3 regions of the Bradyrhizobium vignae genome follow, and region 3 is predicted to be linked to each of the others. Evidence: predicted binding sites of a transcription regulator. Region 3 holds the regulator's gene; each other region holds the start of a gene.
What was found. The regulator LexA, encoded in region 3, represses DNA repair genes until DNA is damaged. The targets are predictions, from matches to a motif close to TGTTCNNNNTGTGTTCNG.
Positions count from the first base shown of each region.

Region 1: uvrA (excinuclease ABC subunit UvrA) is a predicted target of LexA. The motif match lies at 7,822-7,839, and genes of this name have one in related genera.
Region 2: ruvC (crossover junction endodeoxyribonuclease RuvC) is a predicted target of LexA. The motif match lies at 7,617-7,634, and genes of this name have one in related genera.

Region 1 is NZ_LS398110.1:4,014,481-4,024,401, reverse strand. Features, by position in the region: gene BRAD3257_RS19575 (alpha/beta hydrolase) at 1-886, shown strand, start outside; gene gyrA (DNA gyrase subunit A) at 981-3,725, opposite strand; gene BRAD3257_RS19565 (single-stranded DNA-binding protein) at 4,037-4,531, opposite strand; gene BRAD3257_RS19560 (outer membrane protein) at 4,971-5,741, shown strand; gene BRAD3257_RS19555 (outer membrane protein) at 5,979-6,671, shown strand; gene BRAD3257_RS19550 (outer membrane protein) at 6,909-7,661, shown strand; gene uvrA (excinuclease ABC subunit UvrA) at 7,936-9,921, shown strand, end outside.
Region 2 is NZ_LS398110.1:7,353,630-7,363,550, forward strand. Features, by position in the region: gene BRAD3257_RS35360 (N-carbamoyl-D-amino-acid hydrolase) at 1-845, opposite strand, end outside; gene BRAD3257_RS35365 (LysR family transcriptional regulator) at 997-1,923, shown strand; gene BRAD3257_RS35370 (type 1 glutamine amidotransferase) at 1,963-2,682, shown strand; gene BRAD3257_RS35375 (nuclear transport factor 2 family protein) at 2,804-3,271, opposite strand; gene ybgC (tol-pal system-associated acyl-CoA thioesterase) at 3,367-3,816, opposite strand; gene BRAD3257_RS35385 (metallophosphoesterase) at 3,885-4,805, opposite strand; gene ruvB (Holliday junction branch migration DNA helicase RuvB) at 4,935-5,987, opposite strand; gene BRAD3257_RS35395 (hypothetical protein) at 5,984-6,448, opposite strand; gene ruvA (Holliday junction branch migration protein RuvA) at 6,445-7,062, opposite strand; gene ruvC (crossover junction endodeoxyribonuclease RuvC) at 7,059-7,586, opposite strand; gene BRAD3257_RS35415 (YebC/PmpR family DNA-binding transcriptional regulator) at 7,804-8,550, opposite strand; gene BRAD3257_RS35420 (methyl-accepting chemotaxis protein) at 8,770-9,921, shown strand, end outside.
Region 3 is NZ_LS398110.1:3,899,622-3,909,542, forward strand. Features, by position in the region: gene BRAD3257_RS18985 (MFS transporter) at 141-1,469, opposite strand; gene BRAD3257_RS18990 (DUF2171 domain-containing protein) at 1,868-2,101, shown strand; gene BRAD3257_RS18995 (ComEC/Rec2 family competence protein) at 2,198-4,477, shown strand; gene BRAD3257_RS40065 (hypothetical protein) at 4,600-5,034, opposite strand; gene lexA (transcriptional repressor LexA) at 5,587-6,288, opposite strand; gene BRAD3257_RS19010 (molybdopterin molybdotransferase MoeA) at 6,464-7,675, opposite strand; gene BRAD3257_RS19015 (hypothetical protein) at 8,225-8,428, opposite strand; gene BRAD3257_RS19020 (HAD family hydrolase) at 8,585-9,208, opposite strand; gene BRAD3257_RS19025 (alpha-hydroxy acid oxidase) at 9,238-9,921, opposite strand, start outside.

The sequences.
Region 1 (9,921 bases), 110 kb from region 3:
GTTCCTGAAACGGCACCGTCGGCCATTCGATGTCGGAACGTGGCGGGCAAACATGCATCGCATGGAGAGGTGGGTGCCTCGCCCGCCACGCAGCACCAAGACAAGCGTCGTACAGGTCGGTCACCTCAGATTGCACCGGATCGCCACCCCGGCGTCGCGCCCGGGGCGCAACATGCTGTATCTTCACGGTGGCGCCTATATTTCGGGCGCGCCGATCTACTATCGGCATTTCACCTGGCGCATTGCCAATGTGACCAAGTCGACGGTCTGGGCGCTTGAATATCGCCTCGCCCCCGAACATCCGTTTCCGGCCGCACTGGACGATGCCGTGGCGGCTTTTCTCTGGCTCGCCGGCGAGACGGCCGATCCAAGCGAACTGTTCGTGATGGGTGATTCAGCCGGTGGAGGATTGGCTCTGTGCCTTCTCATGAGACTGCGTGACGAACGCAAGCCGCTTCCTGCCGCCGCGGTTGCCATGTCGCCCTGGACCGATCTGGCGCTCACCGCGCCCTCGTTGACCGAGAATGCCGCATCAGATCCGATGCTGAACGTGGACGATATTCCGGAATTCGTGCGTTGCTATCTGGCAGGCGCCGACCCGTATAACCCCCGTGCATCGCCGCTCTATGGCGATGCATTCGGCCTTCCGCCGGTGCTGATCCAAGTCGGCAGCGACGAGATCCTGCGCGATGACGCGGTCCGTATGGCCAACAAGCTGAAAAACGGTGATCCGCGGAGCCGCCTGGAGGTCTGGCCGCGCATGCCGCACGTGTTCCAGCTCTTCGTCCCGGTGCTGCCGGAAGCCCATGCAGCCATCGCCCAGATCGGAGAATTCATCTCCAACCTGCGTTGCGATACAACTGCGTCGGCTTCCGGGCCAGCCTGAAGCGCGATGAGATCAGGATAAATCGTCGTCATCGCGCTTTGGGCTGTAACATGATCTTTTCGGAAAACCGCTGCGCACTTTTCCGGATCATGCCCTAGGCCCCGCTACCGTTGCCGCTCTCTCCGTTGCCGTTCTCGGCCTCTTCGGTGATGTGCTCGACCGAGACGACGTGCTCGTCCTCGGCGGTGTCGAACACGATCACGCCCTGCGTCGAGCGGCCCGCGATGCGGATGCCTTCGACCGGGCAGCGGATCAGCTGGCCCTTGTCTGTGACCAGCATGATCTGATCGGCCTCCTCCACCGGGAAGGACGCCACGAGGTTGCCGTTGCGGTTGTTGACGCTCATGGCGACGATGCCTTTGCCGCCGCGGCCCGTGGTGCGGTACTCGTAGGACGAGGTCCGCTTGCCGTAGCCGTTGACGGATACCGTCAGCACGACCTGCTCCTGCGCCGACATCTCGACATAGCGCTCCTGCGGCAGCTGGAAGCTGCCGGAGGCCTCCTCGGCCTCGGCGTCCGCTGCCGGCTCCTCGGCCGCGCTTTCGCCAGCCACCGCGCGGCGCATCTTCAGGTAAGCCGAACGCTCGTCCGAGGTGGTCTCGACGTGGCGCAGGATCGCCAGCGAAATCACCTTGTCGCCTTCGCCGAGCGCGATGCCGCGCACGCCCATCGAGGTGCGCCCGGTGAACACGCGCACGTCGGTGACCGGGAAGCGGATGCACTGGCCGCCGGCAGCCGTCAGCAGCACGTCGTCGCGTTCGGTGCAGATCTGCACGTCGACGATCGCCTCCCCCTCCTCCAGCTTCATCGCGATGATGCCGGAGCGGCGGACGTCGACGAAGTCGGACAGCTTGTTGCGACGGACGTTGCCGCCCGTGGTGGCGAACATCACGTCGAGCTGCCCCCAGGTCGATTCATCCTCCGGCAGCGGCATGATGGTGGTGATGCGCTCGCCCTGCTCCAGGGGGAGGATGTTGATCAGCGCCTTGCCGCGTGCGTTCGGCGCAGCCATCGGCAGCCGCCAGACCTTCTCCTTGTAGACCTGGCCGCGTGAGGAGAAGAACAGCACCGGCGTGTGCGTGGAGGCCACGAACAGCCGGCTGACGAAATCCTCGTCGCGGGTCTGCATGCCGGCGCGGCCCTTGCCGCCGCGGCGCTGGGCGCGATAGGCCGACAGCGGCACGCGCTTGACGTAGCCGGCGTGGGAGACGGTGACGACCATGTCCTCGCGCTGGATCAGGTCCTCGTCCTCGACCTCGCCCTCCTGCTCCATGATGACGGTGCGGCGCGGCGTGGCGAACTCCGCCTTCACCTCGGCGAGCTCGGTCTTGATGATGTCGAGAATGCGGGCGCGGGAACGCAGAATGTCGAGATAGTCGCTGATCTCGCCGGCGAGCTTGGAAAGCTCCTCGCCGATCTCGTCTCGGCCGAGCGCGGTGAGGCGCGCGAGGCGCAGCTCCAGAATCGCCCTCGCCTGCTCCAGCGACAGGCGAATGGTGCCGTCGGCATTGATGCGGTGGCGCGGATCGTCGATCAACGTGATGATGTCCTCGACGTCGCGGGCGGGCCAGTCGCGCGTCATCAGGGTCTCGCGCGCCGCAGCCGGCGTCGGCGAGTGCCGGATCACCTTGATGATCTCGTCAATATTGGCGACCGCGATGGCAAGGCCGACCTGCTCATGCGCGCGCTCGCGCGCCTTGCGCAGCTTGTACTTGGTCCGTCGCGTGACGACCTGCTCGCGGAAGCCGACGAAGATCGTCAGCATGTCCTTCAGGTTCATGGTCTGCGGACGGCCGGAATCGAGCGCGACGGCGTTGACGCCGAAGCTCGTCTGCAGCGGCGTGAACTTGTAGAGCTGGTTCAGCACCACGTCGGGCACGGCATCGCGCTTGAGCTCGACGACGACGCGATAGCCGTCGCGGTCGGACTCGTCGCGCAGGTCGGAGATGCCCTCGATCTTCTTTTCCTTGTAGAGCTCGGCGATGCGCTCGACCATCGTCGCCTTGTTCACCTGATACGGGATCTCGGTGATGACGATCGCCTCGCGTTCTTTCCGGATCGTCTCGAAGGTGACCTTGCCGCGCATCACGATCGAGCCGCGGCCGAGATGGTAGGCGCTGCGGATGCCCTGGCGTCCGAGGATGATGCCGCCGGTCGGGAAATCCGGCCCCGGAATGATGTTGTTGAGCTCGTCGATGGTCAGCGACGGATTGTCGATCAGCGCCACACAGGCGTCGATCACCTCGCCGAGATTATGCGGCGGGATGTTGGTGGCCATGCCGACCGCGATGCCGCCGGCGCCGTTGACCAGCAGGTTCGGGAACCGCGCGGGCAGAACCACCGGCTCCTTTTCAGAGCCGTCATAGTTGTCCTGGAAGTCGACCGTGTCGTCGTCGATGTCCTCGAGCAGCTTCAGCGCGATCTTGGTCAGGCGCGACTCGGTGTAGCGCATCGCCGCCGGCGGATCGCCGTCGACCGACCCGAAATTGCCCTGTCCGTCGATCAGGGGCGCGCGCATCGAAAAGTCCTGCGCCATGCGCACCAAGGCGTCGTAGATCGCCTGGTCGCCGTGCGGGTGGTATTTACCCATGACTTCGCCGACGGCACCGGCAGACTTCTTGTGCTTCTTGTCCGGGGTGTCGCCGCGATTGTTCATCGCGAACAGGATGCGGCGGTGCACCGGCTTCAACCCGTCGCGCGCATCGGGCAGCGCGCGCGCCACGATCACGCTCATGGCGTAATCGAGGTACGACTTCTTCATCTCCTCGTAGATGGAAACGGGGCGAATGTCCGAGGGTTGCGCCGGCTGGTCGCCGGGCTTGTTGTCGTCGTCAGCCAAGGGGAAATCCGGTGAGGTTTTATCTGGGAATCATATAGCGCATCCAGGGTCGGATAACCACCCTTGCAGCCCCCTCGAAAGCGCTTTTTCCGCTTATTTTTCCAATAACTTAAGGCTCCGGACCAGCCCCTGAACCGCTCCCGGAATCGGCCCTTCAGAACCACCCGTCGCGCCTGGCTGATCACGCGAGAAGCCGCCCCGTCGGCCAACTTCGCATGGGCGCAACGCGGACCTCATCCCAAACATGAAGCGGGCCCGGAAAATCCGAGCCCGCCCTATCAATTAGTAAGAATTGCTGACACGACGCACGCTCAGAACGGGATATCGTCGTCCATGTCGCTGTTGCGGCCACCGCCGGCGGCAACCGGACGGCGCGGTGCGCTGCTGATGGGACCGGAGGAGCCGAAATCGCCGCCCGGCTCGTCGCCGAAGCTGCCGGCTCCTCCGCCGCCACCGCGGCCGTCGAGCATGGTCAGCGTCGAGTTGAAGCCTTGGAGCACGACCTCGGTCGAGTACTTCTCGACGCCGCTCTGGTCCGTCCATTTGCGGGTCTGCAGCGCGCCCTCGATGTAAACCTTCGCGCCCTTCTTCAGGTACTGCTCGGCGACCTTGCAGAGCCCTTCATTGAAGATCACGACGCGATGCCATTCGGTCTTTTCCTTGCGCTCGCCGGTGTTCTTGTCGCGCCAGGTCTCCGAGGTGGCGATGCTCAAATTCGCGATCGGCCGCCCGTCCTGGGTGCGGCGGATTTCAGGATCCTTGCCGAGATTTCCAACCAGAATGACCTTGTTGACGCTTCCCGCCATCGCCGCTCTCCACTCCGAATGCCACTGAATTTCAAAAGGGCGAATCCGCTGCCCGCGTTGCTCTGCGCCCCGTCGAGGCGACCCTATACGCTTGCGGGCACCGGTCAGCCCGGCACCCCCAGGGTTATCCCCACATATAGCATCACCATCGGCTTTGTTCCAGATTTGTTCTTTGCGGCGACGCACCAGAACATTCGGTCGCGTGCCGATAAAAAGACAATTCCTCCGATGGAACCTTTCCGGGTTCCCGTGAACGGCAAAAACCACTTAACATTCATCAAGTTGCAGCCACTTCAGTCGGTCGCCGAGTGTGGCATTTCGGAGACGGACTCTGCTCTTTCCTTAGGCTACGGTTGCCTCGGAATTAGTTCATATGGGCGTCGCGCCTGATCAGCCGCTTTGGGGATTTCGAGAAGCGGACGAAAGTGGGGAGACTGCAATGAATAAGATTCTGTTTAGTGCAATCGGTGCAATGGCGTTGGTCCTGTCGGCTCCTGCAAGCGCGGCGGATCTCGCAGCGCGTCCTTACACCAAGGCTCCGGCGCCGGCGGTCGCTGCCATCTACGACTGGAGCGGCTTCTACATCGGCATCAACGGCGGCGGCGGCACGAGCCACAAGTGCTGGGACTTCGTGACGCCCGTGACGGGCGTTCTGGTCGGTGAAGGCTGCCACAACGCCACGGGCGGCACGGTGGGTGGCCAGGTCGGCTATCGCTGGCAGTCGGCGAACTGGGTGTTCGGCGTCGAGGGCCAAGGCAACTGGGCCGACTTCTCCGGCGACAACATCAGCCCGCTGACTGGCCTGCGCGATCGTTCCAAGATCAACGCTTTCGGTTTGCTCACCGGCCAGGTCGGCTACGCCTGGAATAACGTGCTGCTCTACGTGAAGGGCGGCGGCGCCGTCGTCGGGGATCGCTATCGCACCTACGATCTGGCGACAGGCCTCGAATTCGATCGCGCCAACGAGACCCGTTGGGGGGGCACGGTCGGTGCAGGCATCGAGTTCGGATTCGCGCCGAACTGGTCAGTCGGCTTGGAGTACGACCACATCTTCCTCGGCAACCGCACGATCAACTTCACCGGATCCGGCAATTTCGCCATTGCCCCGCTCGGTGTCGTCACACGGTCCGAGCGCATCAGCCAGGACGTCGATATCGGCCTCATCCGCGTGAACTATCGCTGGGGTGGCCCGGCGATCGCGAGGTACTGATATCTCGCTGAAATTATTCGGAGATCAAAGGCCGGCCTTGCGCCGGCCTTTCTTGTTTCGGCTCGATCGCTTGGAAGTAATAAGTCAGTAACCATCACCTTTTGCGGCTATGTGGCTTTTCGGAGACACAACGTGCGCCTTTGGTGGTGTAGAGATGGCATCAGTTGGGCCGTTGAGTCCGCTGCCCTTCCGTCGCGGAAGGCAACAACAGAAACTGGGACTGGGATTAAGTTGAAAATGAAAAAGGTTTTGCTGGCTTCGGCCTGTTTGCTCGCTCTCGCCGCTCCGGCCTCGGCCGCTGACCTCGCGGCGCGCCCCTACACCAAGGCTCCGGTCGCTCCGGTCGCTGCTGTCTACAACTGGACCGGCTTCTACCTCGGTATCGTCGGCGGCGGCGCGTGGGAAAACGCTTCGGGCGACCCGAAGATGAAGGGTGGCTTCGTCGGTGGCACCGCCGGTTACAACTGGCAGACCGGCAACGTGGTGTTCGGCGTTGAGGCCGATGGCGCCTGGGCCGACGTCAGCGCGACGGCTGCAGGTGTGGTTTTCGTCCCCGGCGTCGGTGGCGTCCCCGCCTCGCTGACCTCGAAGACCGACGCGATGGGCACCGTGCGCGGCCGCATCGGCTGGGCTGTCAACAACGTGCTGTTCTACGGCACCGGTGGTTACGCCTGGATCGACAACAAGCTCACCGCCAGCCTGGGAGCCCTCTCGGTCTCCGACAGCAAGTTCCACTCCGGCTGGACCGTTGGTGCGGGCGTCGAGGCGTTCTTCGCTCCGCAGTGGTCGGTCAAGGGCGAGTACCTCTATCGCAGCCTGGGCGGCGAGACCTACTTCTCGGGCGCCATTCCTACCGGCACGCTCAACTTCCACACCGTGCAGGTCGGCGTGAACTATCACTTCGGCGGCCCGATCGTCGCGAAGTACTGAGCTGCGTCTCTGACGCTACCCGCGTTACGAAAGGCCGGCCTCGCGCCGGCCTTTTTGTTGTTTTCAGGCGCGTAGCAATACGCCAGCCCGCCCCCAGCGTTTTCGCCGAGATGTGGCTCCAGGGAGACACAACCTTTGGCTTCGGTGGTGTAAAATCACCACGTTACTTGAGTCATAGGGTCCGCTGCTCTTCCGCTCTCCGGAAGGCCGGAATGGAAACGGAACTGGGGAATGGATATGAAGAAGCTTTTGCTGGCTTCGGCCAGTTTGTTCGCACTCAGCGCGTTGGCACCGGCCTCGGCAGCCGATTTGGCGGCCCGCCCCTACACCAAAGCTCCGGTCGCGCCAGTCGCGATGTACAATTGGAGCGGCTTCTACCTCGGCATCAACGGCGGTGGTGCCTCGAGCCGCAATTGCTGGGATCTCAATGCTGTGCTCGGCGCGCCAATCCCGGTCGTGTCCGAAGGTTGTCACAACGCGACCGGTGGACTCGTCGGTGGTCAGGTCGGCTATCGCTGGCAGGCGGCCAACTGGGTGTTCGGGCTCGAAGCTCAAGGAGACTGGGCCAATCTGAAGGGGTCGAATGCGAGCCCGCTTGCCGCATTCGCGCCGGTCGTCAATCAGACCAAAATCGATGCGATCGGCCTGTTCACCGGCCAGGTCGGCTATGCCTGGAACAACGTGCTCTGGTACGTGAAGGGCGGCGCCGCGGTCACGCACGCCAAATATAACGGCCTTCTGGGCGGCGTGGTCGTCGACAGCGCAAGCGAGACCCGCTGGGGTGGCGCGGTCGGCACCGGCCTCGAATTCGGTTTCGCACCGAACTGGTCCGTTGCCATCGAATACGACCACCTGTTCATGGGCGGCCGCAACCTCAATTTCACTGTGCTTGGCATCAACGACCGGACCGACCGTATCAAGCAGGACGTCGACATGGGCACCGTTCGCCTGAACTACACTTTCGGCGGCCCTGTCGTCGCGAAGTACTGATCGCTGACCGACGTCACATCGCCACGAAAGGCCGGCCTCGCGCTGGCCTTTTTGTTGCGGCGGGCTGTTCAGGTGCAGTTCCGCGCCCGCTTGCTGCCACTTGCCGCCAGCGCGCCAACAATCCGTTGACGATTCGCAAGTCCCACTGGAAATCCTCCGCCGTTCTTCCTACGTTCGCTGCCATACCCATCGGCGCCGATCCCGGTTCCGGGCGAAGCGCGCCTTTTGCATTGGCGCGATCGCGCGTCTTTGGATTCCTTGAGGGACCAGCGGGATGGACGAAGTGATCAGGGCGAAGCGCCAACAACAGAACGCGGGCTCCAGCCTGCGCGCAATTACGATCCGCGGCGCGCGCGAGCACAACCTCAAGAACATCGACGTCGAGATTCCCCGCGACAAGCTGGTGGTGTTCACCGGCCTCTCCGGCTCCGGCAAATCCTCGCTCGCCTTCGACACCATCTATGCCGAGGGCCAGCGCCGCTACGTCGAGTCGCTGTCGGCCTATGCCCGCCAGTTCCTGGAGATGATGCAGAAGCCCGACGTCGACCAGATCGACGGCCTGTCGCCGGCGATCTCGATCGAGCAGAAGACGACGTCGAAGAACCCGCGTTCCACCGTCGGCACGGTGACCGAGATCTACGACTATATGCGCCTGCTCTGGGCCCGCGTCGGCGTGCCCTATTCGCCCGCCACGGGCCTGCCGATCGAAAGCCAGACCGTCTCGCAGATGGTCGATCGTGTGCTGGCGCTGCCCGAAGGCACCCGCCTCTATCTGCTGGCGCCGGTCGTGCGCGGCCGCAAGGGCGAGTACAAGAAAGAGCTCGCCGAATGGCTCAAGAAGGGCTTTCAACGCGTCAAGATCGACGGCACCTTCTACGAGCTGGCGGAAGCCCCAAGCCTCGACAAGAAATTCCCGCACGACATCGACGTCGTGGTCGACCGCATCGTGGTCCGCTCCGACATCGGCCAGCGCCTCGCCGAGAGCTTTGAGACCGCGCTGAAGCTCGCCGAGGGGCTCGCCGTCGTCGAGTTCGCCGACGCGCCCGCAGCCGCGCCCGCCGAAGAGAAAGAGAAAAAGAAGACCGCCAAGATCCACGACAAGAGCGGCCCCGAGCGCATCCTGTTCTCGGAAAAGTTCGCCTGCCCGGTGTCCGGCTTCACCATTCCCGAGATCGAGCCACGCCTGTTCTCCTTCAACAATCCTTACGGCGCCTGCCCCGCCTGCGGCGGCCTCGGCGTCGAGCAGCATGTCGACGAGGATCTCGTCATCCCCGAGAAGGATCTGACGCTGCGCAAGGGCGCGATCGCGCCCTGGGCCAAATCGTCATCGCCCTATTACGTGCAGACGCTGACCGCGCTCGGCAAGCACTACAAGTTCACGCTCGACACCAAGTGGAAGGATCTGCCGAAGAAGACGCAGAACGCGATCCTCTACGGCTCGGGCGAGGACGAGATCAAGTTCTCCTATGAAGACGGGGTGCGTTCCTACGACACCAAGAAACCGTTCGAGGGTGTCATCACCAATATCAACCGCCGCTACCGCGAAACCGAAAGCGAGTGGGCCCGCGAGGAGCTGGCGAAGTACTTCCACGACGTGCCCTGCGAGGGCTGTAATGGCTTCCGCCTGAAGCCCGAGGCGCTTTGCGTCAAGGTCGGCGGCAAGCATATCGGCGAGATCTCGGAGCTGTCGGTGAAGAAGGCCGGCGAGTGGTTCGCGGGCGTGCCCGAGGCGCTGAACAAGCAACAGAACGAGATCGCCGGCCGCATCCTGAAGGAGATTCGCGAGCGCCTCACCTTCCTGCTCGACGTCGGCCTCAACTATCTCACGCTGTCGCGCTCCTCCGGCACGCTGTCCGGCGGCGAGAGCCAGCGCATTCGCCTGGCCTCGCAGATCGGCTCCGGCCTGACGGGCGTGCTCTACGTGCTCGACGAACCCTCGATCGGCCTGCACCAGCGCGACAACGCCCGCCTGCTCGATACGCTGAAGCGGCTGCGCGACCTCGGCAACACCGTGGTCGTGGTCGAGCATGACGAGGATGCCATTCGCCTCGCCGACTACGTGCTCGACATCGGCCCCGGCGCCGGCATGCATGGCGGCAACATCGTCGCCGAAGGCACGCCCGCCGACATCATGCGCAACCCGAAATCGCTCACCGGCAAGTATCTCACCGGCGAACTCGAGGTCGAGGTGCCGGAGCGGCGTCCGCCGAACCACCGCCGCACCATCAAGGTGGTGAACGCGCGCGGCAATAATCTCAAG
Region 2 (9,921 bases), 3.5 Mb from region 3:
CGGCAGAGATCGAGATCGATGTCGGCGACGATCACCTCGTCGGCCAGCGTCTGCGCCTGCGCGACGATGCGCCCATTGGGATCGACGATGCAGGAGCCGCCGATCAGGCCGGAGCCATCCTCCTCGCCCGCTTTCGCCACCGAGATCGCCCAGGTCGCATTCATGTAGGCATTGGCCTGCGTCACGAGCGTGGAATGGAACGTGCGCAAGGAAGCGTCTTCGGTGATGCCGCCGTTCGGATCATAGGCCGCCGAATTGTAGCCGATGCAGACGAGCTCGACGCCTTGCAGGCCGAGCACGCGCCAGGATTCCGGCCAGCGTCGATCGTTGCAGATCATCATGCCCATGATGGCGTGGGCCCACGCCGACCCGGCACGGAAGGCGGGGAAGCCGAGGTCGCCATATTCAAAATAGCGCTTCTCGAGCTGCTGGTAGCGCGCGCCCTCGCGAGGCTCGACCGAGCCCGGCAAATGCACCTTGCGATAGCGGCCGAGAATCTCGCCGTCGCGATCGACCAGGATAGAGCAATTGTAGCGCCGACCGTCCGGGGTCAGCTCGGCATAACCGACATAGAAGCCGACGCGGAGCATACGTGCGCGGTCGAACAGCTTTGCCACCGCCGCGTTCGGCATGCTGCGCTCGAAATACCGGTCGAGCGCCTCGCCTTCGAGCAGCCAGCGCGGAAAGAAGGTCGTGAAGGCAAGCTCCGGAAACACCACGAGGCTGGCGCCACGGCCGGCGGCCTCCTCCAGAAGCGCGAGCATTCGAGCCAGCGTGTGCTCGCGAGGATCTGCTTTTTGCGTCGGCCCCATCTGGGCTGCGGCGGCGCGAAGGACACGAACCAAGATTGCCTCCAATCTATGCGCAGTGCTGCCTCAATGGGCGAGTGAACCCTTTGATGCGATGCGCAAATCCGCTGCCATTACGAGTGAGCGGGGCTGCAAAATCAATTCGCTCTGCTATGATCTTTTGGCCCTGAGTATAACCGGCAGTGATATGAACCTGCGTCAGCTCGAGATTCTCCGTGCCGTCATCCGCCACCGCACCACGGTTGCGGCGGCGGACGAACTGGCGCTGTCGCAGCCCGCGGTCAGCAATGCGCTGAAAACGATGGAAGCGCAGGCGGGCTTCGCGCTGTTCGAGCGCGTCAACAACCGGCTGTTTCCGACCGCGGAAGCGATGGCGCTCTACAAGGAGAGCGAGGCGATCTTCGCGCTGCACGCCAAGCTCGAAAACCGTGTGCGCGATCTGCGGGAGAACCGCTCCGGGCATCTCGCCATCGTCGCGACGCCGCCGCTCGCCTACAGCATCATTCCCTCGGCACTGTCAGGGTTCCTGCGCCGCCGCCCGGAGACGCGCATGTTCTTCGACGTGCGCCGCTACGAGGGCATCATCGAGGGCGTGCTCAGCCGTGTCGCCGAACTCGGCTTCGCGCTCGGGCTGACGCATCATCCCGGCATCGCGCACGAGGTGGTCCACACCGGCGAGATGGTCTGCGTGCTGCCGCCGCAGCACCCGCTCGCCGACAGGCCGGTGATCTCGGCTGCGGACCTCTCCGGCCTGCCCTTCATCGGCCTCGAGCGCGGCACGCGGCTGGGCGAAGCCGTGCGCGACAGCTTTGCCCGCGCCGGCGCGCCGTTCCAGCCGAGCGTGGAGGTGCGCTATTGCAACACGGCCTGCGTGCTCGCGGCCGCGGGCGTCGGCGCTGCGGTGGTCGATCCCTTTTCGCCGCGGCAGAACGGCGGCAGCGGCCTCGTCGTCCGTCCGTTCACTCCGACGACGCAGGCGGTCGCCTATATGCTATGGTCGGAAGCCGAACCGCTGTCGCGTCTGGCGAAGGCCTTTCTCAACGAGGTCCGCAAGGAGAGCGCACTGCTGGAGCGCACAGCGCCTCACCAGCAACATGGGACAGAAAGCAACTGAGCTTGCGATCACACGCGCAACGTTTCAGCCTGGGGGCATATGGCACGCATCACGATCATCGAGACCGGGCAGGTACCGCCGAAATATCGCGAGCACCACGGTTCGTTTCCGGACATGTTCGAACGCATGATCCGTGCCGAGGATTCGACGGCGACGGTCGAGGTCGTCAGCATTCCGAACGGCGATGCGCTTCCCGATCCGAGCAAGCTCGAGGCCGTCCTGATCACCGGCGCTGCGGCCGGCGTCTATGACGGGCTCGACTGGATCGCGCCGCTGGAAGATTTCGTGCGCACGGCTTACGCCAACAAGACACCGATGGTCGGCGTCTGCTTCGGCCATCAGCTGATCGCGCAGGCGCTGGGCGGCACCGTGCGCAAATCCGAGAAGGGCTGGGGCATCGGGCGGCACGTCTATCAGGTGCTGCCGGAAAACGGCGTCATCGATGGCGAAGCGGTCGCGATCGCCGCCTCACATCAGGATCAGGTGATCGAGCCGCCAAACGACGCGCTGACGATCCTCTCGTCCGACTTCACCCCGCATGCTGGCCTGCTCTATGCCAACGGCACGACGCTGACAGTGCAGCCGCATCCGGAATTCGATGTAGCGTTCGCGGAAGTTTGCTGCGAACTGCGCGAAGGGAAAGCGCCGGATGATGTCGTCGCGACGGCGCGGGCGTCGCTGGCGGAGCCGATGGACAGCGCGAAGCTCGGTGGGGCGATTACGAGGTTTCTGGCACGCAAACCGATCTCCTCAGCTTGAGGAGCGCGCTCTCGCGCGCGTCTCGAAGGATGGAGGCCCCTGCTGCACCAGCGGGGCCTGCATGGTTCGAGACGCCGCTTCGCGGCTCCTCACCGTGAGGATTGAGAGTTGCCTGCGCGGCTCAGAACGGATCCGTCCCCAGCCCCGGCACATCGGCCGGCCGCGGTCCCGGCGCCGCCCAGTGAAACCGGCGATCCTTCTCTGCAATCACGATGTCGTTGATCGAAGCCTCGCGCCGCTTCATCAGGCCGTGCTCGTCGAACTCCCACTGCTCGTTGCCGTAGGAGCGATACCACTGGCCGCTTGCATCGTGCCATTCGTACTGGAAGCGCACCGCGATGCGGTTGCCGTCGAAGGCCCAGAGATCCTTGATCAGGCGGTAGTCCTGCTCCTTCTCCCATTTGCGGGTGAGAAAGGCGACGATGGCTTCGCGGCCCTGAAAAACTTCCGAACGATTGCGCCAGCGGCTGTCCTCGGTATAGGCGAGCGACACGCGCACGGGATCGCGTGAATTCCAGGCGTCCTCGGCCATGCGGGCCTTTTGCGCGGCGGTCTCGCGGGTGAAGGGTGGAAGCGGCGGGCGCGACATGATGGCCTCATCGGTTGATCGGGGGCCGAGAATTTATCGCCGCGTTTGGCGGAGTCGATAGGCCATCACAAATCAGGCGATCACTTATCGGGCGATCAGGAAATCAAATCGGCTTTCATCAGCGTGCGGATCGACTTCGGGATCGGCTGGGCGCGGCCACCGCTGATGAAGGCGACGCGGACCTCGGCTTTCACCAACACGTCGTTGCCGCGTCGCACCTCCTGCGCCAGCATGATGGAGGCGCCCTTCACCGCGATCGGCCAGGTCACGACATCGAGCACGTCGTCCATCCGCGCGGGCTTCAAAAAGTCCAGATGCATCGAGCGCACCACGAAGGCGAAACCGGCGCCTTCCGTCTCGGTCTGCTCGAACAGCGCCTGCTGCTCGGCGCCCATCAGCCTGAGGTGATTGGTGCGTCCGCGCTCCATGTAGCGCAGATAATTGGCGTGATAGACGATGCCGGAAAAATCCGTGTCCTCGTAGTAGACACGGACCTGCATGTGGTGGCGACCGTCGCGGATCTCGCCGTCGAGATGGGCAGTCACGTCGCGAGCCTCTTCGCTTGTCGCTGTCGGCCCCGTTTTGCGCAAAAACCGAGGTCCGCGCAAGCGTGTCAGGACACGACCGGCGCAGTCCGCCCCAGCGTCACCTCGACGATCTCCGGCGGCACGCCGACACGAACGGGCATGATGCTGCAACCGAGGCCGCCGGAGATGATGACGTCGCATTTCAGCCTGAGATGACCATAGGCAAGCCGGATGCCCTGCTGCTTTGGAACGGCCGGCGACCAGCCGAGCAGGCGGACCTGACCGCCATGGGTGTGGCCGGACAGTTGCAGCGCGACGCGCGCGGGCACGCGCGGCGCGATGTTGGGCTCATGCGCGAGCAGGATGATGGGCGCATCGTCCGTGACCTTGGCGAGCGTCGCATTGAGATCGTCGGCACCGAAGCGCACCATGCTCCGGAAACGTCGCGCCGGCAGGAAGGCGAGCTGATCGCCGAGGCCGGCGAGCCAGAACGAGCGGCCGTCCTTGGTGAGGCGCACGACATCGTTCTCGTAGACGGGGATGCCGGCCGCCTCCAGTGCACGATGCGCGACGGTCGCCCCCTGCCCGGCCCGCTGCACCGTCCCGTCGTCCCAATAATCGTGGTTGCCCATGACGGCATGGACGCCGAGCGGCGCCTTGAGGCCCGCCAGCACTCTCGCCCATTCGCTCGACGGGATGATGCGCGTGACCTGATGCAGGCCGGCCACGTAGTCGCCGAGCAGCACGATGAGGTCGGGCTTCAGCGCGTTGGTGCGATCGACGATGGCCGCGATCCGGTCCAGCGGCATCCAGGGATCGCAGGCATGGATGTCGGCGACGACGGCGATCTTCAGCGGAAGATCCGCCGGCCACTGCCGCGGCGTCGGATGATAGCGGGTGACGCGGAGCCGCAGCATCGGCTCGACACCGACGCCATAGGCCGCGGTCGAGACGCCGAGGGCGGACAGGCCGCCGATGGAACGGATGAGATGACGGCGCGTGATCATGGAAGCTCGATGGTGATGCGGCGTCTTGATGATATCTGATTGGAGCGGAATTGGGGTGCGTTCGTGCAGATCGTCTGCACGAGATTACCGGAAGTTCATCAAAGCCGGAACGGCGGACGCTTCAGCAGGTCACTCGTCGCCGTCATCCGTGCCGAACAGGCCGAACTGCGCCGCCGCATCGCGCGAGGGTTCGGCGATGCCGAGATGGCGGAAGGCGTGCGAGGTCAGCAGCCGGCCGCGCGGCGTGCGCTGCAGATAGCCGCACTGGATCAGATAGGGCTCGATGATGTCCTCGATGGCATCGCGCGGCTCCGACAAGGCCGCGGCCATGGTCTCGACGCCGACGGGGCCGCCGCCATAGTTGAGAGCGATGGTCGAGAGATAGCGCCGATCCATGGTGTCGAGCCCTGCGGCATCGACCTCGAGCGCGCTGAGCGCGTGATCGGCGATCTTGCGATCGATCTTATCGGCATCGGCCGCGGAGGCGAAATCGCGCACGCGACGCAGCAGGCGGCCGGCGATGCGCGGCGTGCCGCGGGCGCGGCGCGCGATCTCGTTGGCGCCGTCCGCGCTCATGCCGACATTGAGCACACGCGCGCCGCGGCTGACGATGCTCTCGAGTTCTTCAATGGTGTAGAAATTGAGCCGGATCGGAATGCCGAAGCGGTCGCGCAAGGGATTGGTGAGAAGGCCTGCGCGCGTGGTGGCACCGACCAGCGTGAACTTCGACAGCTCGATCTTCACCGAGCGCGCCGCCGGGCCCTCGCCGATGATGAGGTCGAGCTGAAAGTCCTCCATCGCGGGATAGAGCACCTCTTCCACCGCGGGGCTGAGGCGATGGATCTCGTCGATGAAGAGCACGTCGCGCTCTTCGAGATTGGTCAGGAGCGCCGCGAGGTCGCCGGCCTTGGCGATGACAGGACCCGACGTGGCGCGAAAGCCGACGCCGAGCTCCTTCGCCACGATCTGCGCCAGCGTGGTCTTGCCGAGGCCGGGGGGACCGACGAACAGCACGTGATCCAGCGCCTCGCCGCGCTTGCGCGCCGCTTCGATGAAGATCGAGAGATTCTTGCGCGCCTGCTGCTGGCCGACGAAATCGGACAGCGATTGCGGGCGCAGCGCGGTGTCGCCGACATCGTCGCTGCGGCGTTCGGGCGAGACCATGCGGGGGGGAGTGGTCATGCGGAAGTCCTGCACAGTCGCTTGTCGATAAGAAGGGCAGCTTGAGCACCTGCAAAGAAGATCAAACTTACCACAAGCAAAACAAATGCCTCAGCCGGTTCACTCAGTGTTCTTCCAACAGAGCCAATCACCAGCGCCGAAAGCAAGCTTGCAACGAGAACGTTCCACCAGACAACGGAGCCTCGGATTTGCAGGAAGATTGCAACCATCAAGGCCACAACGGCCGCGGGCAAGAACAAGCCTTTCACGGCAAACCAGCTGAATCCGATCAGGTCGCGCGAGACCGAAAAGCATCGAATGACACGACTAAGAAAACAACCTGATGCCGAAAACGCCAGCATTGCAAGATACCCGGCAAAAAGTGTTCCGCAGAAGACGACGACGAACATACGGCCGAGGCGCCGCAAATGCTGGCGTGCCGCACCTTGACCCCACTCGGAGAGGCGCCGGCCGTTGTTCACTTGGCCAGTTCCTTCAAACCCAATCGAATGAGCTGCGCCGTCTCGGCGCCCTCACCTGCGCTGCGCGAGGCCGATGCAATCGCGGCGGCGGCTTGCGGCTGGCCGTAGCCGAGATTGACCAGCGCGGAGATCGCATCCGCCACCGGGCGCGGCGCGCGCTGATCGTCGACGGCACCAGCGAGATGCACCACGGCCGGATCGACATTGGCGAAGGCCGGTGCCTTGTCCTTCAATTCGGTGACGATGCGCTCGGCGACCTTGGGGCCGACGCCGGGCGTGCGCGCCACCGCAGCCTTGTCGCGCAGTGCGATGGCGTTGGCGAGATCGGCAGGCGACAGCGTGCCGAGCACCGCGAGCGCGACCTTGGCACCGACGCCCTGAACGGTCTGGAGCAGGCGAAACCATTCGCGCTCCTGGTCGGTGCGGAAGCCGAACAACTTGATCTGGTCCTCGCGGACATAGGTCTCGATCGACAGCACGGCGGCCTCACCCGACGACGGCAGATGCTGCAGCGTCCGCGACGAGCAGTGCACCTGATAGCCGACGCCGCCGACGTCGAGGATGACGAAGTCCTCGCCGTAGGAATCGATCAGGCCCTTGAGCTTGCCGATCATATCCCCACCACCTTCAGCCGGAGCGCGGTGCTCTGGCGGTGATGGGCGTGGGTGATGGCGATGGCGAGCGCGTCGGCCGCGTCGGCGGACGGCGGCTCGGCTTTCGGCAGCAAGATCTTCAGCATCATCGCGATCTGTTGCTTGTCGGCGTGGCCGGCGCCGACCACCGTCTTCTTGACCTGGTTCGGCGCGTATTCGGCGACAGAGATGCCGAACATTGCGGGCGCCAGCATGGCGACGCCGCGGGCCTGACCGAGCTTCAGCGTCGCAACGCCGTCCTTGTTCACGAAGGTCTGCTCGACCGCGGCTTCCATCGGCTGGTGATCGGATAGAACGGCCGCCAGCCCTTCATGGATCGCGAGCAGCCGACCCGACAGCGGCAGATTGTCCGGCGGTTCCACCGAGCCGCAGGCGACGTAGATCAGGCGATTGCCCTCGGCCTCGATCACGCCCCAGCCGGTGCGGCGCAGGCCGGGGTCGATGCCGATGATGCGAACGGGGCCACGAATCGGGAGCTCGGTCATGGGCCAGTGATAGCGGCTGGCCGGACCGAGGGAAACAGAAACAGAACGGAAGTAAACAGGGGAAGTGGGGCAGGAGCTGCCACCACAGGGCATGCCGTCATACCCCGCGAAAGCGGGGTATCCAGTACGCCGCGGCTTGTCCGGATCTCGCAGGTGTCTCCGGAATACTGGGTCGCCCGGTCAAGCCAGGCGAGACAGTGGAATTCGGAGCTGGCTATCAGCCACCCATCTTCGCCATCAGCGCGTCCGACACCTCGAAATTGGCGTAGACGTTCTGGACGTCGTCGTGCTCGTTGAGCAGGTCCATCAGCTTGAGCAGCTTCTCGCCGGTTTCGTCGTCGACCGTAACAGTGTTCTGCGGCTTCCAGATCAGCGCGGCCTTGCGCGGCTCGCCGAACTTGGCTTCCAGCGCCTTGGCGACGTCGCGATAGTTTTCAGTCGAGGCGTAGATCTCGTGGCCGCCCTCGCCGGAAACCACGTCATCTGCGCCGGCCTCGATCGCGGCGTCCAGCACCGCGTCGTCGGAGGCGACGCTGCGGTCGTATTCGATGATGCCGGTGCGGTCGAACATGAAGGACACCGAGCCGGTCTCGCCGAGATTGCCGCCGGACTTGGTGAAGAAGGAGCGGATGTCGGAGGCGGCGCGGTTGCGGTTGTCTGTGAGCGCCTCGACGATGACGGCGACGCCGCCGGGGCCGTAACCCTCGTAGCGGATCTCGTCATAGTTCTCGCCCTCGCTGCCGATCGCCTTCTTGATGGCACGCTCGATATTGTCCTTCGGCATGTTCTCCTGGCGCGCCGCGATCACGGCGGCACGCAGGCGCGGGTTCATGGCGGGGTCGGGCGTACCCAATTTGGCGGCGACGGTGATTTCCCGCGCCAGCTTGCCGAAGATCTTCGACTTCTGGGCATCCTGCCGCCCCTTGCGGTGCATGATGTTCTTGAATTGGGAATGTCCGGCCATGCGTGGTCTCTTAAGGAATCGTCAGCCAAGGGTGAGCGTGGGAAGCGCGGCCTTATAGGCTGCCAACCCACCGGAATCAAAGGGCTCTGGTTGTCTCAAGGTAGCACTGTAGAGGTAGCCGCCGTAATGGTTCGTGCCTAAAGATCGGGCATCGTTAACCCTGATTTCATTCCGGCCTGCAAAAATAGCCTCCGCCCGTTCCCCGACAAGAGAGACGTGATGGCATTCGGACTATTTCGGAGGCGTCTGCCTGACATCGCTGCGCCCGTGGCAGCTCCGCAGGCCGCGCAGCCGGTGGCCCATTCCGAGCCCGCCCCGGCCAGCGAGGGCGATTCCGCCAGGGAAATCCTGGAACTGCTGGAACTCGAGCTCGGCGCCATGATTCGCCAGCTCGAGCGCGCCGCCAATTCCGTGGCCGGCGGCGCCGAGGCGACCGCCGCGACGCTCGCCGCCATTCGCGCCCGCACCGACGCCCTTACCGGCCGCACCAATGCGGCGCAGTCGACCGCCTCCACCTTCGCCCATGCCGCCGACAAGTTCACCCAGTCCGCGCAGGGCATCGGCGCGCAGGTCCGCGAAGCCGGCATCCTCGCCGACGAGGCCAGCGCCGCGGCGCAGGAAGCCCGCGCCAACGTCGATCGCTTGCGCGAATCCTCCGCCGCCATCGGCAATGTCGTCAATCTGATCGCGCAGATCGCGCGGCAGACCACGCTGCTCGCGCTCAACTCGACGATCGAGGCCGCGCGCGCCGGCGACGCCGGCAGGGGTTTTGCGGTCGTCGCCACCGAGGTCAAGGCGCTCGCAGTGCAGACGCAAGGCGCCACGGAAGAGATCACCCGGAAGATCGACGCGCTGCAGCGCGACGCCGCCGGCTCTGCGGATGCCGTGCATCGCATTTCGCAGGCGATCGAGGCGATCCGCCCGGTGTTCGACACCGTCAACGGCGCGGTCGCCGAGCAGACTGCCACCACGAGCGAAGTCTCCGGCAACGCCGCCAGCGCCTCGGAGTTCATCATCTCGGTCGGCGAGAGCGCGGCCGAGATCGATGCCGCGACCAAGGCAGCCGAGACCCATGGCGAGAGCGTCGCCAGTGCCGGCAAGGCCGTCACCACATTTGCTCGGAAGCTGAAATCGCGCTGCGCCGTGCTGCTGCGTCAGAGCGAGCACGACGACCGCCGCAAGAGCGAGCGGCTGCCCTGTCACCTCAAGTTCGAGACCACGCGTGGCGTGATGCCGGTCTATGAGATCGCGATGGAAGGCGTACTCATCGGCGGCCCGGACGCAGGCGGGCTTGCACCGCAAGCGATGATCGAAGGCAGCCTCGAAGACATCGGCGCCTGCCGCCTGCGCGTGGTCGCACAATCCAGCGCC
Region 3 (9,921 bases):
GCGAGGCTCGATTTGAGCACGCCAGGGACAACGCCTTGGCGCGACGGGGATTCCAATGGCCGTCGTCGCGCTGAAAGGCCGATGCGGCCATTGTGCAGGCCGTGCGGATCCTGCACCTAGACCTGCACAAGACCATTCCGTCACGATGCGGTTCTGGGCTCGATCGGCTGCCAGATGCTGATCTTGCGCGTCTCCGGCATCAGGAACAGCGCGAGCAGGAAGCATACCGCGGGGACCGCGATCGGGTAGATCAACGCGTAGCCGATGCTCCCGGTCGCCGCGAATGCCGCCGACGTGATGAACGGCACCAATCCACCACCCCAGCCGTTGCCGATGTGGTATGGCACCGATACCGACGTATACCGGATCCTGCCCGGAAAGAATTCCGCCAGGAACGCGCCGACCGGCCCATAGACCATCCCAACGTAGCAAACGAGGATGAAGATGATGAAGATCGCGGTCGGATAGTTGACGTTGCCGGGCTGCGTGACTGCTCCCAGCCATAGATACAGCGGATAGTACGTGATTGCGGCCAGCAGCATGCCGCCCAGGATTACCGGCTTGCGGCCGATCTGATCCGACAGCCAGCCGAAGAAAATCAGGCTCGGTGTGGCAATCAGCAGCGCGGCTCCCACGATATAGGCGGAGGTCAGCGGATCCAGCTTCGAGACCTGCTGAAGGAAGTACAGCGCCCAGAACTGACCGCTGTACCAGACCACCCCTTGCCCGATCAGGACCACGATTGCGATCCCGATGAATTTGATGTTCGAACTGAGGAAGGCCTCCCTCCACGGATTCGTCGTCATCTGGCCGCGGGCCCTGATTTCCTGGAAGATCGGCGTCTCCTGGAGCTGGAGCCGAATGTAGATTGCGATGGCCACAAGCAGGAAGGACACCAGGAACGGAACGCGCCACGCCCATTCGTCGAACGCCTGATTGCCGAACCAGGTCCGTGTCAGGATGATCACGGCCAGGGACACGACGATGCCGAGAGTCGGAGAGGTCTGCAGCCAGCCGGTGTAGTAGCCGCGCTTGTCGTCCGGAACATGCTCTGCGACATAGGTGATGGCGCCGCCATATTCGCCGCCCAAGCACAGACCCTGAATCATGCGCAGACCGAACAAAAGGAACGCCGCCGTCAGACCGATGGACTGGTAGGTCGGGATCAACCCGATTGCTCCCGTACCCAGTCCCATTCCGCTCAGCGTGATGAGGAACGTATATTTTCGCCCGACGCGGTCGCCCATCCATCCAAAGAGGAAAGCTCCCAACGGACGGATCAGGAATCCTGCAGTGAACAGCGCGATCGTGCTGAGGAGGGCTGCAACCGGGTGGGACTGCTCGAAGAACTTGACCGACAGAACTGCGGCCAGGCTGCCGAAGATATAGAAATCATACCATTCGATGACGTTTCCCACCGACGCAGCAACAATCACGCGGCGAAAATCGCTCGGTACTTGAATTGCCATGTGCTGCTCCTGTCAAATTCAAACGCTACTCTCGGCGCTTTTCAGCGTCCTTCGCTCGCGCGCTACGCTTGGTGCGCGACGCCACAGGCGAGAATTGCGAGTTGCGTCGGCAGCGCCAAATCTCAGGGAGGCTTGAGCCACCCGAGAAAGAGCTCCAGCGGTCGCTTCGTTACCGCGAGCTATCACAACCTGCCCGTATTGCCGGGGAGGCGGAGACGCAGTGTAGTCCCGCCGGGGCTGGCGTCTTATGAGACTTTCGGCTCAATCGACCGAACCGGGGCTGCCCAAGTCCTGCAAGTCCTGAGATGGAACGGGGTCGCCAACCGCGCTCGGCGATTTTGTCACGAACGAACGGAAAGGCCTCTCAGGCGTTGTGTGGGTCCAACGAGGATCCCGCCATGCAGAACATCGCAGAGCATATGGAAGTGATCGGCGCCGACGGCGTCCATGTCGGCACGGTCGACCGCGTCGAGGGCAATCGCATCAAGCTGACTAGGAAGGACAGTGGGGAAGGCAGCCACAAGGGGCACCATCACTTCATCGACAAGGGGCTCGTTGCCGATGTCGAAGGCAATAAGGTCCGGCTGTCCGCCAAGGCGTCGGTGGCCGTGACCATGGAAGAGGAAAAGTAGGGCCCGCCCGACTTCGTTCCTGATCTGTACCGCTATTCGCGCAGCCGCACGTTCCGGTAGCCTCCGCACCCGTCGCGTATCGTAAGGTGCAGGGGAATGGCGGAGCCGGGGCGGCCAGTACGCTCCCAGGGAGTTGCGGGGACGTGGCCGGTCGGCCGCGCCGCACCGGCTGGCGGCTTTGCGCCGGCGGGCTTTGGCGTCTGGCCGGCTACCGTCGCAACGTTGCGCGAATGGGCCCGCGCCGAGGCCGGGCCTGGTCGGCTGTTGCCGTGGGTGCCGGTCGCCTTCGGCGGCGGCATCGCGCTTTATTTCGCCGCAGATCATGAGCCGGTGCCGTGGGTGGTCGTCGCGACCGCGGCCGTTCTCGCGCTTGGCGCCGTGCTGCTGCGGCGGAGCCGGTTGTTTGCGCCCGCGATCGTGATCGCGGCGGTCGCCGCCGGCTTTGCCACGGCGACCTGGAAGACGGCGCGCATCGCCCACATCGTTTTGGCCAAGCCGCTCTATTCGGTGTCGCTGTCGGGCTTTGTGGAAGCACGCGACATCCGCGAGCGCACCGATCGCTTCGTACTGCGTGTCAGCGCGATGGAGGCGCAACGCAGCGACGTGAAGCTCGAGCGCGTCCGCCTCTCGGTGCGCAAGGGCACGGCGCCTGAAGTCGGCAGCTTCGTGCAATTGAAGGCGCGGCTGTTGCCGCCGATCTCGCCGGTGCGACCTGGCAGCTATGATTTCTCGCGCGATATGTTCTTCCAGGGCATTGGTGCCTCCGGTTTCGTGATGGGCGCGATCACGGCTTCGGTGCCGCCGGATGCCGGCGGCTTGCGGCTGCGCTACGCCGCCTTCATGCAGGGCCTGCGCGATGCGATCGACGCGCGCATCCGCTCAACGCTCGAAGGCGACAACCGCGCGATTGCGACCGCGCTGCTCACGGGACGGCGCGATGCGATCAGCACGCCCGTCAACGACGCCATGTTCATCTCGGGGCTCGGCCATGTGCTGTCGATCTCCGGCTATCACATGGCGGTCGTCGCCGGCGTCGTCTTCTTCGCAGTGCGCGCGCTGCTGGCGCTGATCCCGGGACTGGCGGCCGGCTTCGCCATCAAGAAATGGTCGGCGGCCGCTGCGCTGGCGGCGGCAGCGTTCTACCTGCTGCTGTCAGGCGCGGAGGTCGCGACACAGAGATCGTTCTTCATGACCGCGGTGGTGTTGATCGCCGTGATGGTCGATCGCCGCGCCATCACCTTCCGAACCCTCGCTGTGGCCGCGCTGATCGTGCTCGCGGTCGCGCCCGAAGCGCTGGTGCATCCCAGCTTCCAGATGTCCTTCGTCGCGACGCTCGGGCTGGTGGCGCTGGTGCAGATCGGCATGCCGAACCTGCTTGCATCGCCCGATCATTCGACGACAGCGCGCATCGCGCTGTGGGGCGGCCGCGAGATCGCGATGCTGTTGCTGGCTTCGTTGATCGCGGGGCTTGCGACCACGCCCTATGCCGCTTTCCACTTCCATCGCGTGACGCCATACGGCGTGCTCGCCAATCTCGGCGCGATGCCGGTGGTCTCGGCGCTGGTGATGCCGGCGGGGCTTTTAGGGTTGCTCGCGGCGCCCTTCGGCCTCGACGGCGTGTTCTGGTGGCTGATGGGGATCGGCATTGACTGGATGGTCGCGGTCTCGCGCTGGGTGGCGGCCCTACCGGGCGCAGTTGGCCGCATTCCGGCGTTCGGAATCGCGCCGTTGATCGCGGCCAGCCTCGGGATCATCGTGATGGGCCTGTTGCGCACGCCCTTGCGCTTGTCCGGCGCCCTGGTGCTGCTGGTAGCGATCCTCTGGGGACTGTCGGTGCGGCAGCCCGATATCCTGATTGCCGGGGATGGCGCGAGCGTCGCGGTCCGGGGCGGCGACGGGCGTTTGCATGTGATCCGCGCGAGCAAGGATGGCTTTCTGCTGAGGGAATGGTTAGCCGCCGATGCCGATCCGCGCGATGCCGCCAACGCCTCGTTGGCGAGCGGTGTGTCATGTGACGAGTCCGGCTGCGTGGCGCCGCTTGCGGACGGGCGGCTGGTCGCGCTTTCTCTGCGCATCGACGCGCTGGCTGATGATTGCAGCCGCGCTGCGTTGGTGGTGACGGCGCGGCCCGCGCCGCCCGATTGCGCAGCGATGGTGGTCGATCGGTCGCGCCTTGCCAGTCAGGGCGCGCTGGCTCTGACGCAAAACGGAGAGGGTTTCTCGGTGCAGGTGGTGAGGGCGAGAGGCGCAAGCCGCCCTTGGCTGCCGGCCGGCGCCGGCGAGGGGGATTTCGACGGCAGCCTTGCGCCGAAGACGGCCGTGCCCCGCAATCGGGACGCAACGCCATCGGAGGCCGACTTGCAGGCTGACGATTGAGGATCGATGCGGAGGAGGCGCGGGATTCTGCAGGACGCAAACCATACCATCTCGCCGGCCTCAGCCGGCGATGGCATTTCAAGTTCTGGCCCTCGACAAATCGGCCGGGGGCGCGCCGACGATCAGCCGATCGGCAGGCGTGTGATCGTGGACCTCGTCTCGGCGACGATCTGCGGCTTGTGCTCGCGCTCGCCAACCGGCTGGGTCACCGGCAGTTGCAGCACGGTCGCGCGCTGGCCTTCGACGAGCTGCGTCACCAGCACGTACTTGCCGTCGGGAAATTCGATCGCGTCATGATGGCGATCGGGAATGTGCGGATCGATCTTGCCGAACTTGCCGACGCGGGAGTTGACGGTGCGCGTCCAGATCCAGCGGTTGTCGTAACGAACGTTGTCGGCGAAAGCGAGCTCCGTTCCCGGCAGCAGGCAGACCGCGACGGAGAGATCGGCTTCAGAGGCGAAGCCGCGTGTCGAGGTGCCGCGGAAGGTTGTCGTGACGATCGTCTCGCCGACTTCGGCAGGGCGCGTCGCGACGGCATGCAGGCTATAGTCACACATCGGGTGCTCCTCATGCGAAGATAGCAAGCCGCACCTCTCTTGGAGGCGCAGGCCTCTATCAGGGTGAAGCATACAACGTTCTGCTCGGTTGTGGGCAAATCTGCGGCTGGGCTTCGCGAGCCGCGATCACATTATCTTTCCCGGATTCGATAGGAACAAAGCCGACGCCTGTGCATTCGAACGGCGCCAATGTCAGCGCCCCGCGGGTGCTGACCGGCTCGCTTATTGCCGGCTCGATTGCGGAGAGCTGCGCATCACATTCCGCGCGTCGCGAATTCGTACTGGCTCGATTGCTTGCGCACATGGCGGTGCGACTGTGTGGCAATGGCCTGCGACGCTGATGCTGCGATCAGCGCTGCAATGATTGTCCATGAAACATCTGGCGGGTGGCGTCTCCTCGAAGCTGTGGCCGCGAAGCGATGTTGCTTCGTGCGGCGTGCCGAGGATCTCGCACCGGAAAAAGGACCGAATAGTCTGAGCAGAACCGGAAAGACCATCCAGCCAGAGCGGAAAATGATCCGCTCCAAGAGGTGTCCAACGACCGCAGACCGCTCAGTACTTCCGGTAGAGCCCGATCAGCTTGCCCTGAATCTTCACGCGGTTCGGCGGAAGAATGCGGACCTCGTAGGCGGCATTGGCTGGCTCGAGTGCGATCGAGGCGCCGCGGCGGCGGAAGCGCTTGAGCGTGGCCTCCTCGTCATCGATCAGCGCCACCACGATGTCGCCGGTATCGGCGCTCTCGTTGCGCTGGATCAGCGCCATGTCGCCATCGAGGATGCCGGCCTCGACCATCGAATCGCCGCGCACTTCGAGAGCGTAGTGCTCGCCCGCGCCGAGCATGTCGGGCGGTACGCTGATGGTGTGGCTGCGGGTCTGCAACGCCTCGATCGGCGTGCCGGCCGCGATGCGGCCCATCACGGGCACCGCGACGGGACGCTCGCCCTCGTCAACAGGCGGGCTGGAGCTCGCGCGCACCTTGCCGAGATTGCCCTCGATGACGCTCGGCGTGAAGCCGCGGCGATTGCCGGCAGCGGCCTGGAGTTCGGGCAGCTTGATCACCTCGATGGCGCGGGCGCGGTTGGGCAGGCGGCGGATGAAGCCGCGCTCCTCGAGCGCAGTGATCAGGCGATGAATGCCTGACTTCGAGCGCAGGTCGAGCGCATCCTTCATCTCGTCGAAAGACGGCGGCACGCCGCTTTCCTTCAGACGTTCGCTGATGAACCGCAGAAGCTCGTATTGTTTGCGCGTCAACATCTCGACCAAAGTCCCCCGGTTGATGTCGTTCGATTCCGAGACGATGAATTCAGCGATAAGCCGCTACATCCTCGAAACAAATCATGAACGGACACTATATGTTCGATATGTGTTCCGCAACTGCTTAATTTACGGTGAACGGGGCAAATCTCGCGGAATGCGTGTGCCGTGCAGCTCAGACGGGGAGCCGCAGCACCTCGCAAGGCGTGCCGGCCTCGGCCTTCGGCGCGAACGGCGCGCGTACGAGAAGTACCTGTGCCGCAGCGAGATTCGCAAGCAGAGAGGAGTCCTGATGGCGGACGGGAAGGGCGACGAGCGTGCCGTCGCCGCGCAGTTCCAGTCGCGCACGCAGATAATCCTCGCGCTGGTCATTGGCCCCGAGATCGCGGCCCAGCACGGCGCATTCGCGGCGATGATGAATCACCGAACGGCCTGACAGGGCGCGAATCAGCGGCACCATGAACAGGAAGGCGCACACGTATGATGACACGGGATTGCCGGGCAGGCCGATCACGCGCATGGCGCCGAGCCGTCCGTGCATCATCGGCTTGCCGGGCCGAATCGCGATCTTCCAGAACGCCATCGAGATGCCTTCGCCCTTCAGCGCCTGCTGAACCAGATCGTGATCACCGACCGATGCGCCACCGGTCGTGATCAGGATGTCGGCGCCGCTCTCGCGAGCGCGGCGGATGCCGGCGGAAGTGGCCTCCAGCGTGTCGGCGGCAACGCCGAGATCGATGGTCTCGGCGCCCTCGCTGCGGGCGAGCGCGTGCAGGGCATAGCCATTGGAATAGACGATCTGGCCGCGACCGGGCGCGGTGCCCGGCATCACCAGCTCATCGCCGGTGGCAAGGATCGCGACCCTCGGACGGCGGCAGACGGCGAGCTGCGGATGATTCATCGCAGCGGCGAGCGCGAGATCGCGCTCGGTGAGACGGGTTCCTTTGCGCAGCAGCACGTCGCCCTCGCGGAAGTCGACGCCGGCGGGACGAATGTGCCGTCCGGGAATCGCGGCTTCCTTGATCATGATGTGCTTGCCGTCGGCGACCGTGTCCTCCTGGATCACGACCGCATCGGCGCCGTCGGGAATAACGCCGCCGGTAAAGATCCGCACCGCTTCGCCGACGCCGACCGTTCCCGCGAACGGACGGCCCGCTGCGGCTTCGCCGATCACCGCCAGTCTGGAATCGATCGTTGCCGCGTCTGCCGCGCGCACGGCATAGCCGTCCATCGCCGACATCGCTTCCGGCGGCTGCGTGCGCCGCGCCGCGACGTCCCGCGCGAGCACGCGATGGTAGGCGGCGTCGAGGGCGACCGTCTCCTCGGCCAGCGGCTCTGTGCCTGCGAGCACGGCGGCAAGCGCGTCGGATACCGGCATCAGGGCCACGGCGAACTCCCGCAACAAATCGAACAAATCGAAGGACTCGGTCGGCAAAGTTCTAGCCGAGCGGAGGGGCTGAAGCAAAAGACCTCCTCAACCCGGCGAAAAGCCACACTTCCTTTCCGCACTGGCTGTCGATGACAAAACTGCTCGAAAAGGCACTTCAAGCCGTGCGGCGGCTTCCTGCGGATAGCCAGGACGAGATTGCGTGTTCGATATTGGCTTTGATCCTGACGTCGAAGCCCCGTTCCGCCGCTTCGAGCGAAGAGGCGCAGGTTCACGGAACGCGCGACCCACGATCTGATTAGCATTGCCGATTATGTTAGGGAGCACAGCCCGTAAGGCGCGTTGCGATCCTTGAATCGCTTCAACCGGCTGGACGAAAAGGCTGGCGAAATCGTCATTCTCACGATTCAGCATCCCGCACGGGAACGCGAGCACTCGGATGCCTAAGGTGGCTCAAGTCCGCCGCGGCATGATCCGGAAGGCGAGGCAGACCGGCACGAGGACGGCCATGGCGAGCACGAGAAGGACGAGCGCCACGGCCAGCATCGGTCAACGCTCCGTCGGATCGTCCGGACTGACGTCCGCGACGTCGGGCGCCCTGGGACCTTGATCCTTGTCGGGCAGCGGATCGGCCTGGGATTTCAGGTCGGCGGCCTTGCTGATCAGCTTGGCGGAGAGGTCAGAATCCGAGGTGGTTCTGGCGAATTCGAGCAGGAGCGAGGCTTGCTTGGTGAGATAGGTCTTGCCCAGCACGTCGATCAGTCCAATGTAGAAGTCCCAACGGACTCATGAGTCCGATGGGTGGTATTCCGTTCCCGGAACTCTGTATAAAAATGCACAAAGTGATTGGGTTCCTCATCGCGTGCAATTTAGTTTCGGGAACTGAGCACGAACCGGGCCTCCCGCGGCTCAGATACCCAGCGCTTTCAATGCGTTTCCGACGTCACGCGGCGAGGTGACATGCACGGTCTTCAAGCCGCGCGCCCGCGCTCCCTCGACGTTCTCGGCGAGGTCGTCGAAAAAGACAATGCGATCCGCCGGCACCCCGATCGCCGCCACGACGTGATCGAAAGCCTCCGCGTCCGGTTTGCGCAGTCCGATGCTGGACGACAAATACAGCTCGCGGAAATGGCCGAGCAGGCCGGCGTATTCTTTCGAGAAATAGTCCACATGCGGCCGATTGGTGTTGGAGAAGGCGTAGAGCGGCATCTGCTTCGCCGCGCGCGGCAGCAGCTCGGCGATATCTGGCATCTCACCGGCGAAGATCGCGTTCCAGCCTTCCAGGAACTGCGCGTCCGAGATGCCGATTCCGAGCGAGGCACGCAGCGAGGCGAAATAGTCCGCGTCGCTGATCTTGCCCATCTCGTGCAGCCGGTAGGCCTCGTCACGCACATAGCGCGCGACGATGGCCTCGGGCCGGCAGCCCGCATGTCCCGCCCAGCAGGCGATCGCCTTGGAGAAGTCGATGTCGAGCACCACGCGCCCGAGGTCGAACAGCAGCGCATCGGCGCTGCCGGGAGAGAGTGATGTCATTGCGTCCTTTTCACTTCAATATCGGCAACTCAGTAGCGATAGGGCTCATGGTCGAACAGCGGGAACGCGCTGAACACGCCGGGTGCGTTGGTGGCGGTCGCCGGATGCAGGCAGGATTTATCGATCTCGGCGAATGAGGTGGCGCCCAAGAGGCCAAGGCAGCGCAGCGCCTCGTCCTCCAGCAGCTCCAGCATTCGCGCGACGCCGCCTTCGCCGGCGGCCGCCAGCGCCCAGCACTGCAGCCGGCCGATGCCGACGAGGTCCGCGCCCGCCGCGATTGCCTTGACGATGTCGGTGCCGCGGCAAAAGCCGCCGTCGACCATGATCTTGGCGCGGCCCTTCACGGCATCGACGATCTCCGGCAGCACATGCATGGCGCCACGGCCGTGGTCGAGCTGGCGGCCGCCATGGTTCGAGACGTAGATCCATTCGACACCGTGCTCGAGCGCGATCTGCGCGTCCTCGGCGGTGGCGATGCCCTTCAGGATCAGAGGGATCTTGAACTTGTCCTTGATCATCTTGACGGTCCGCCACTCCAAGCCCTTCTGGAAATCGCCTCCGGTGGCGCGCAGGCGGCTCTCGCGCACATAGCGCTTGGCGATGTCACGTTCGCGACGGCTGTAATGCGCGGTGTCGACGGTCAGGCAGAAGGCGGCATAAGCGTTCTTTTCGGCCCGGCTGACGACATCGGCGACGAAGGCATCGTCGCCGCG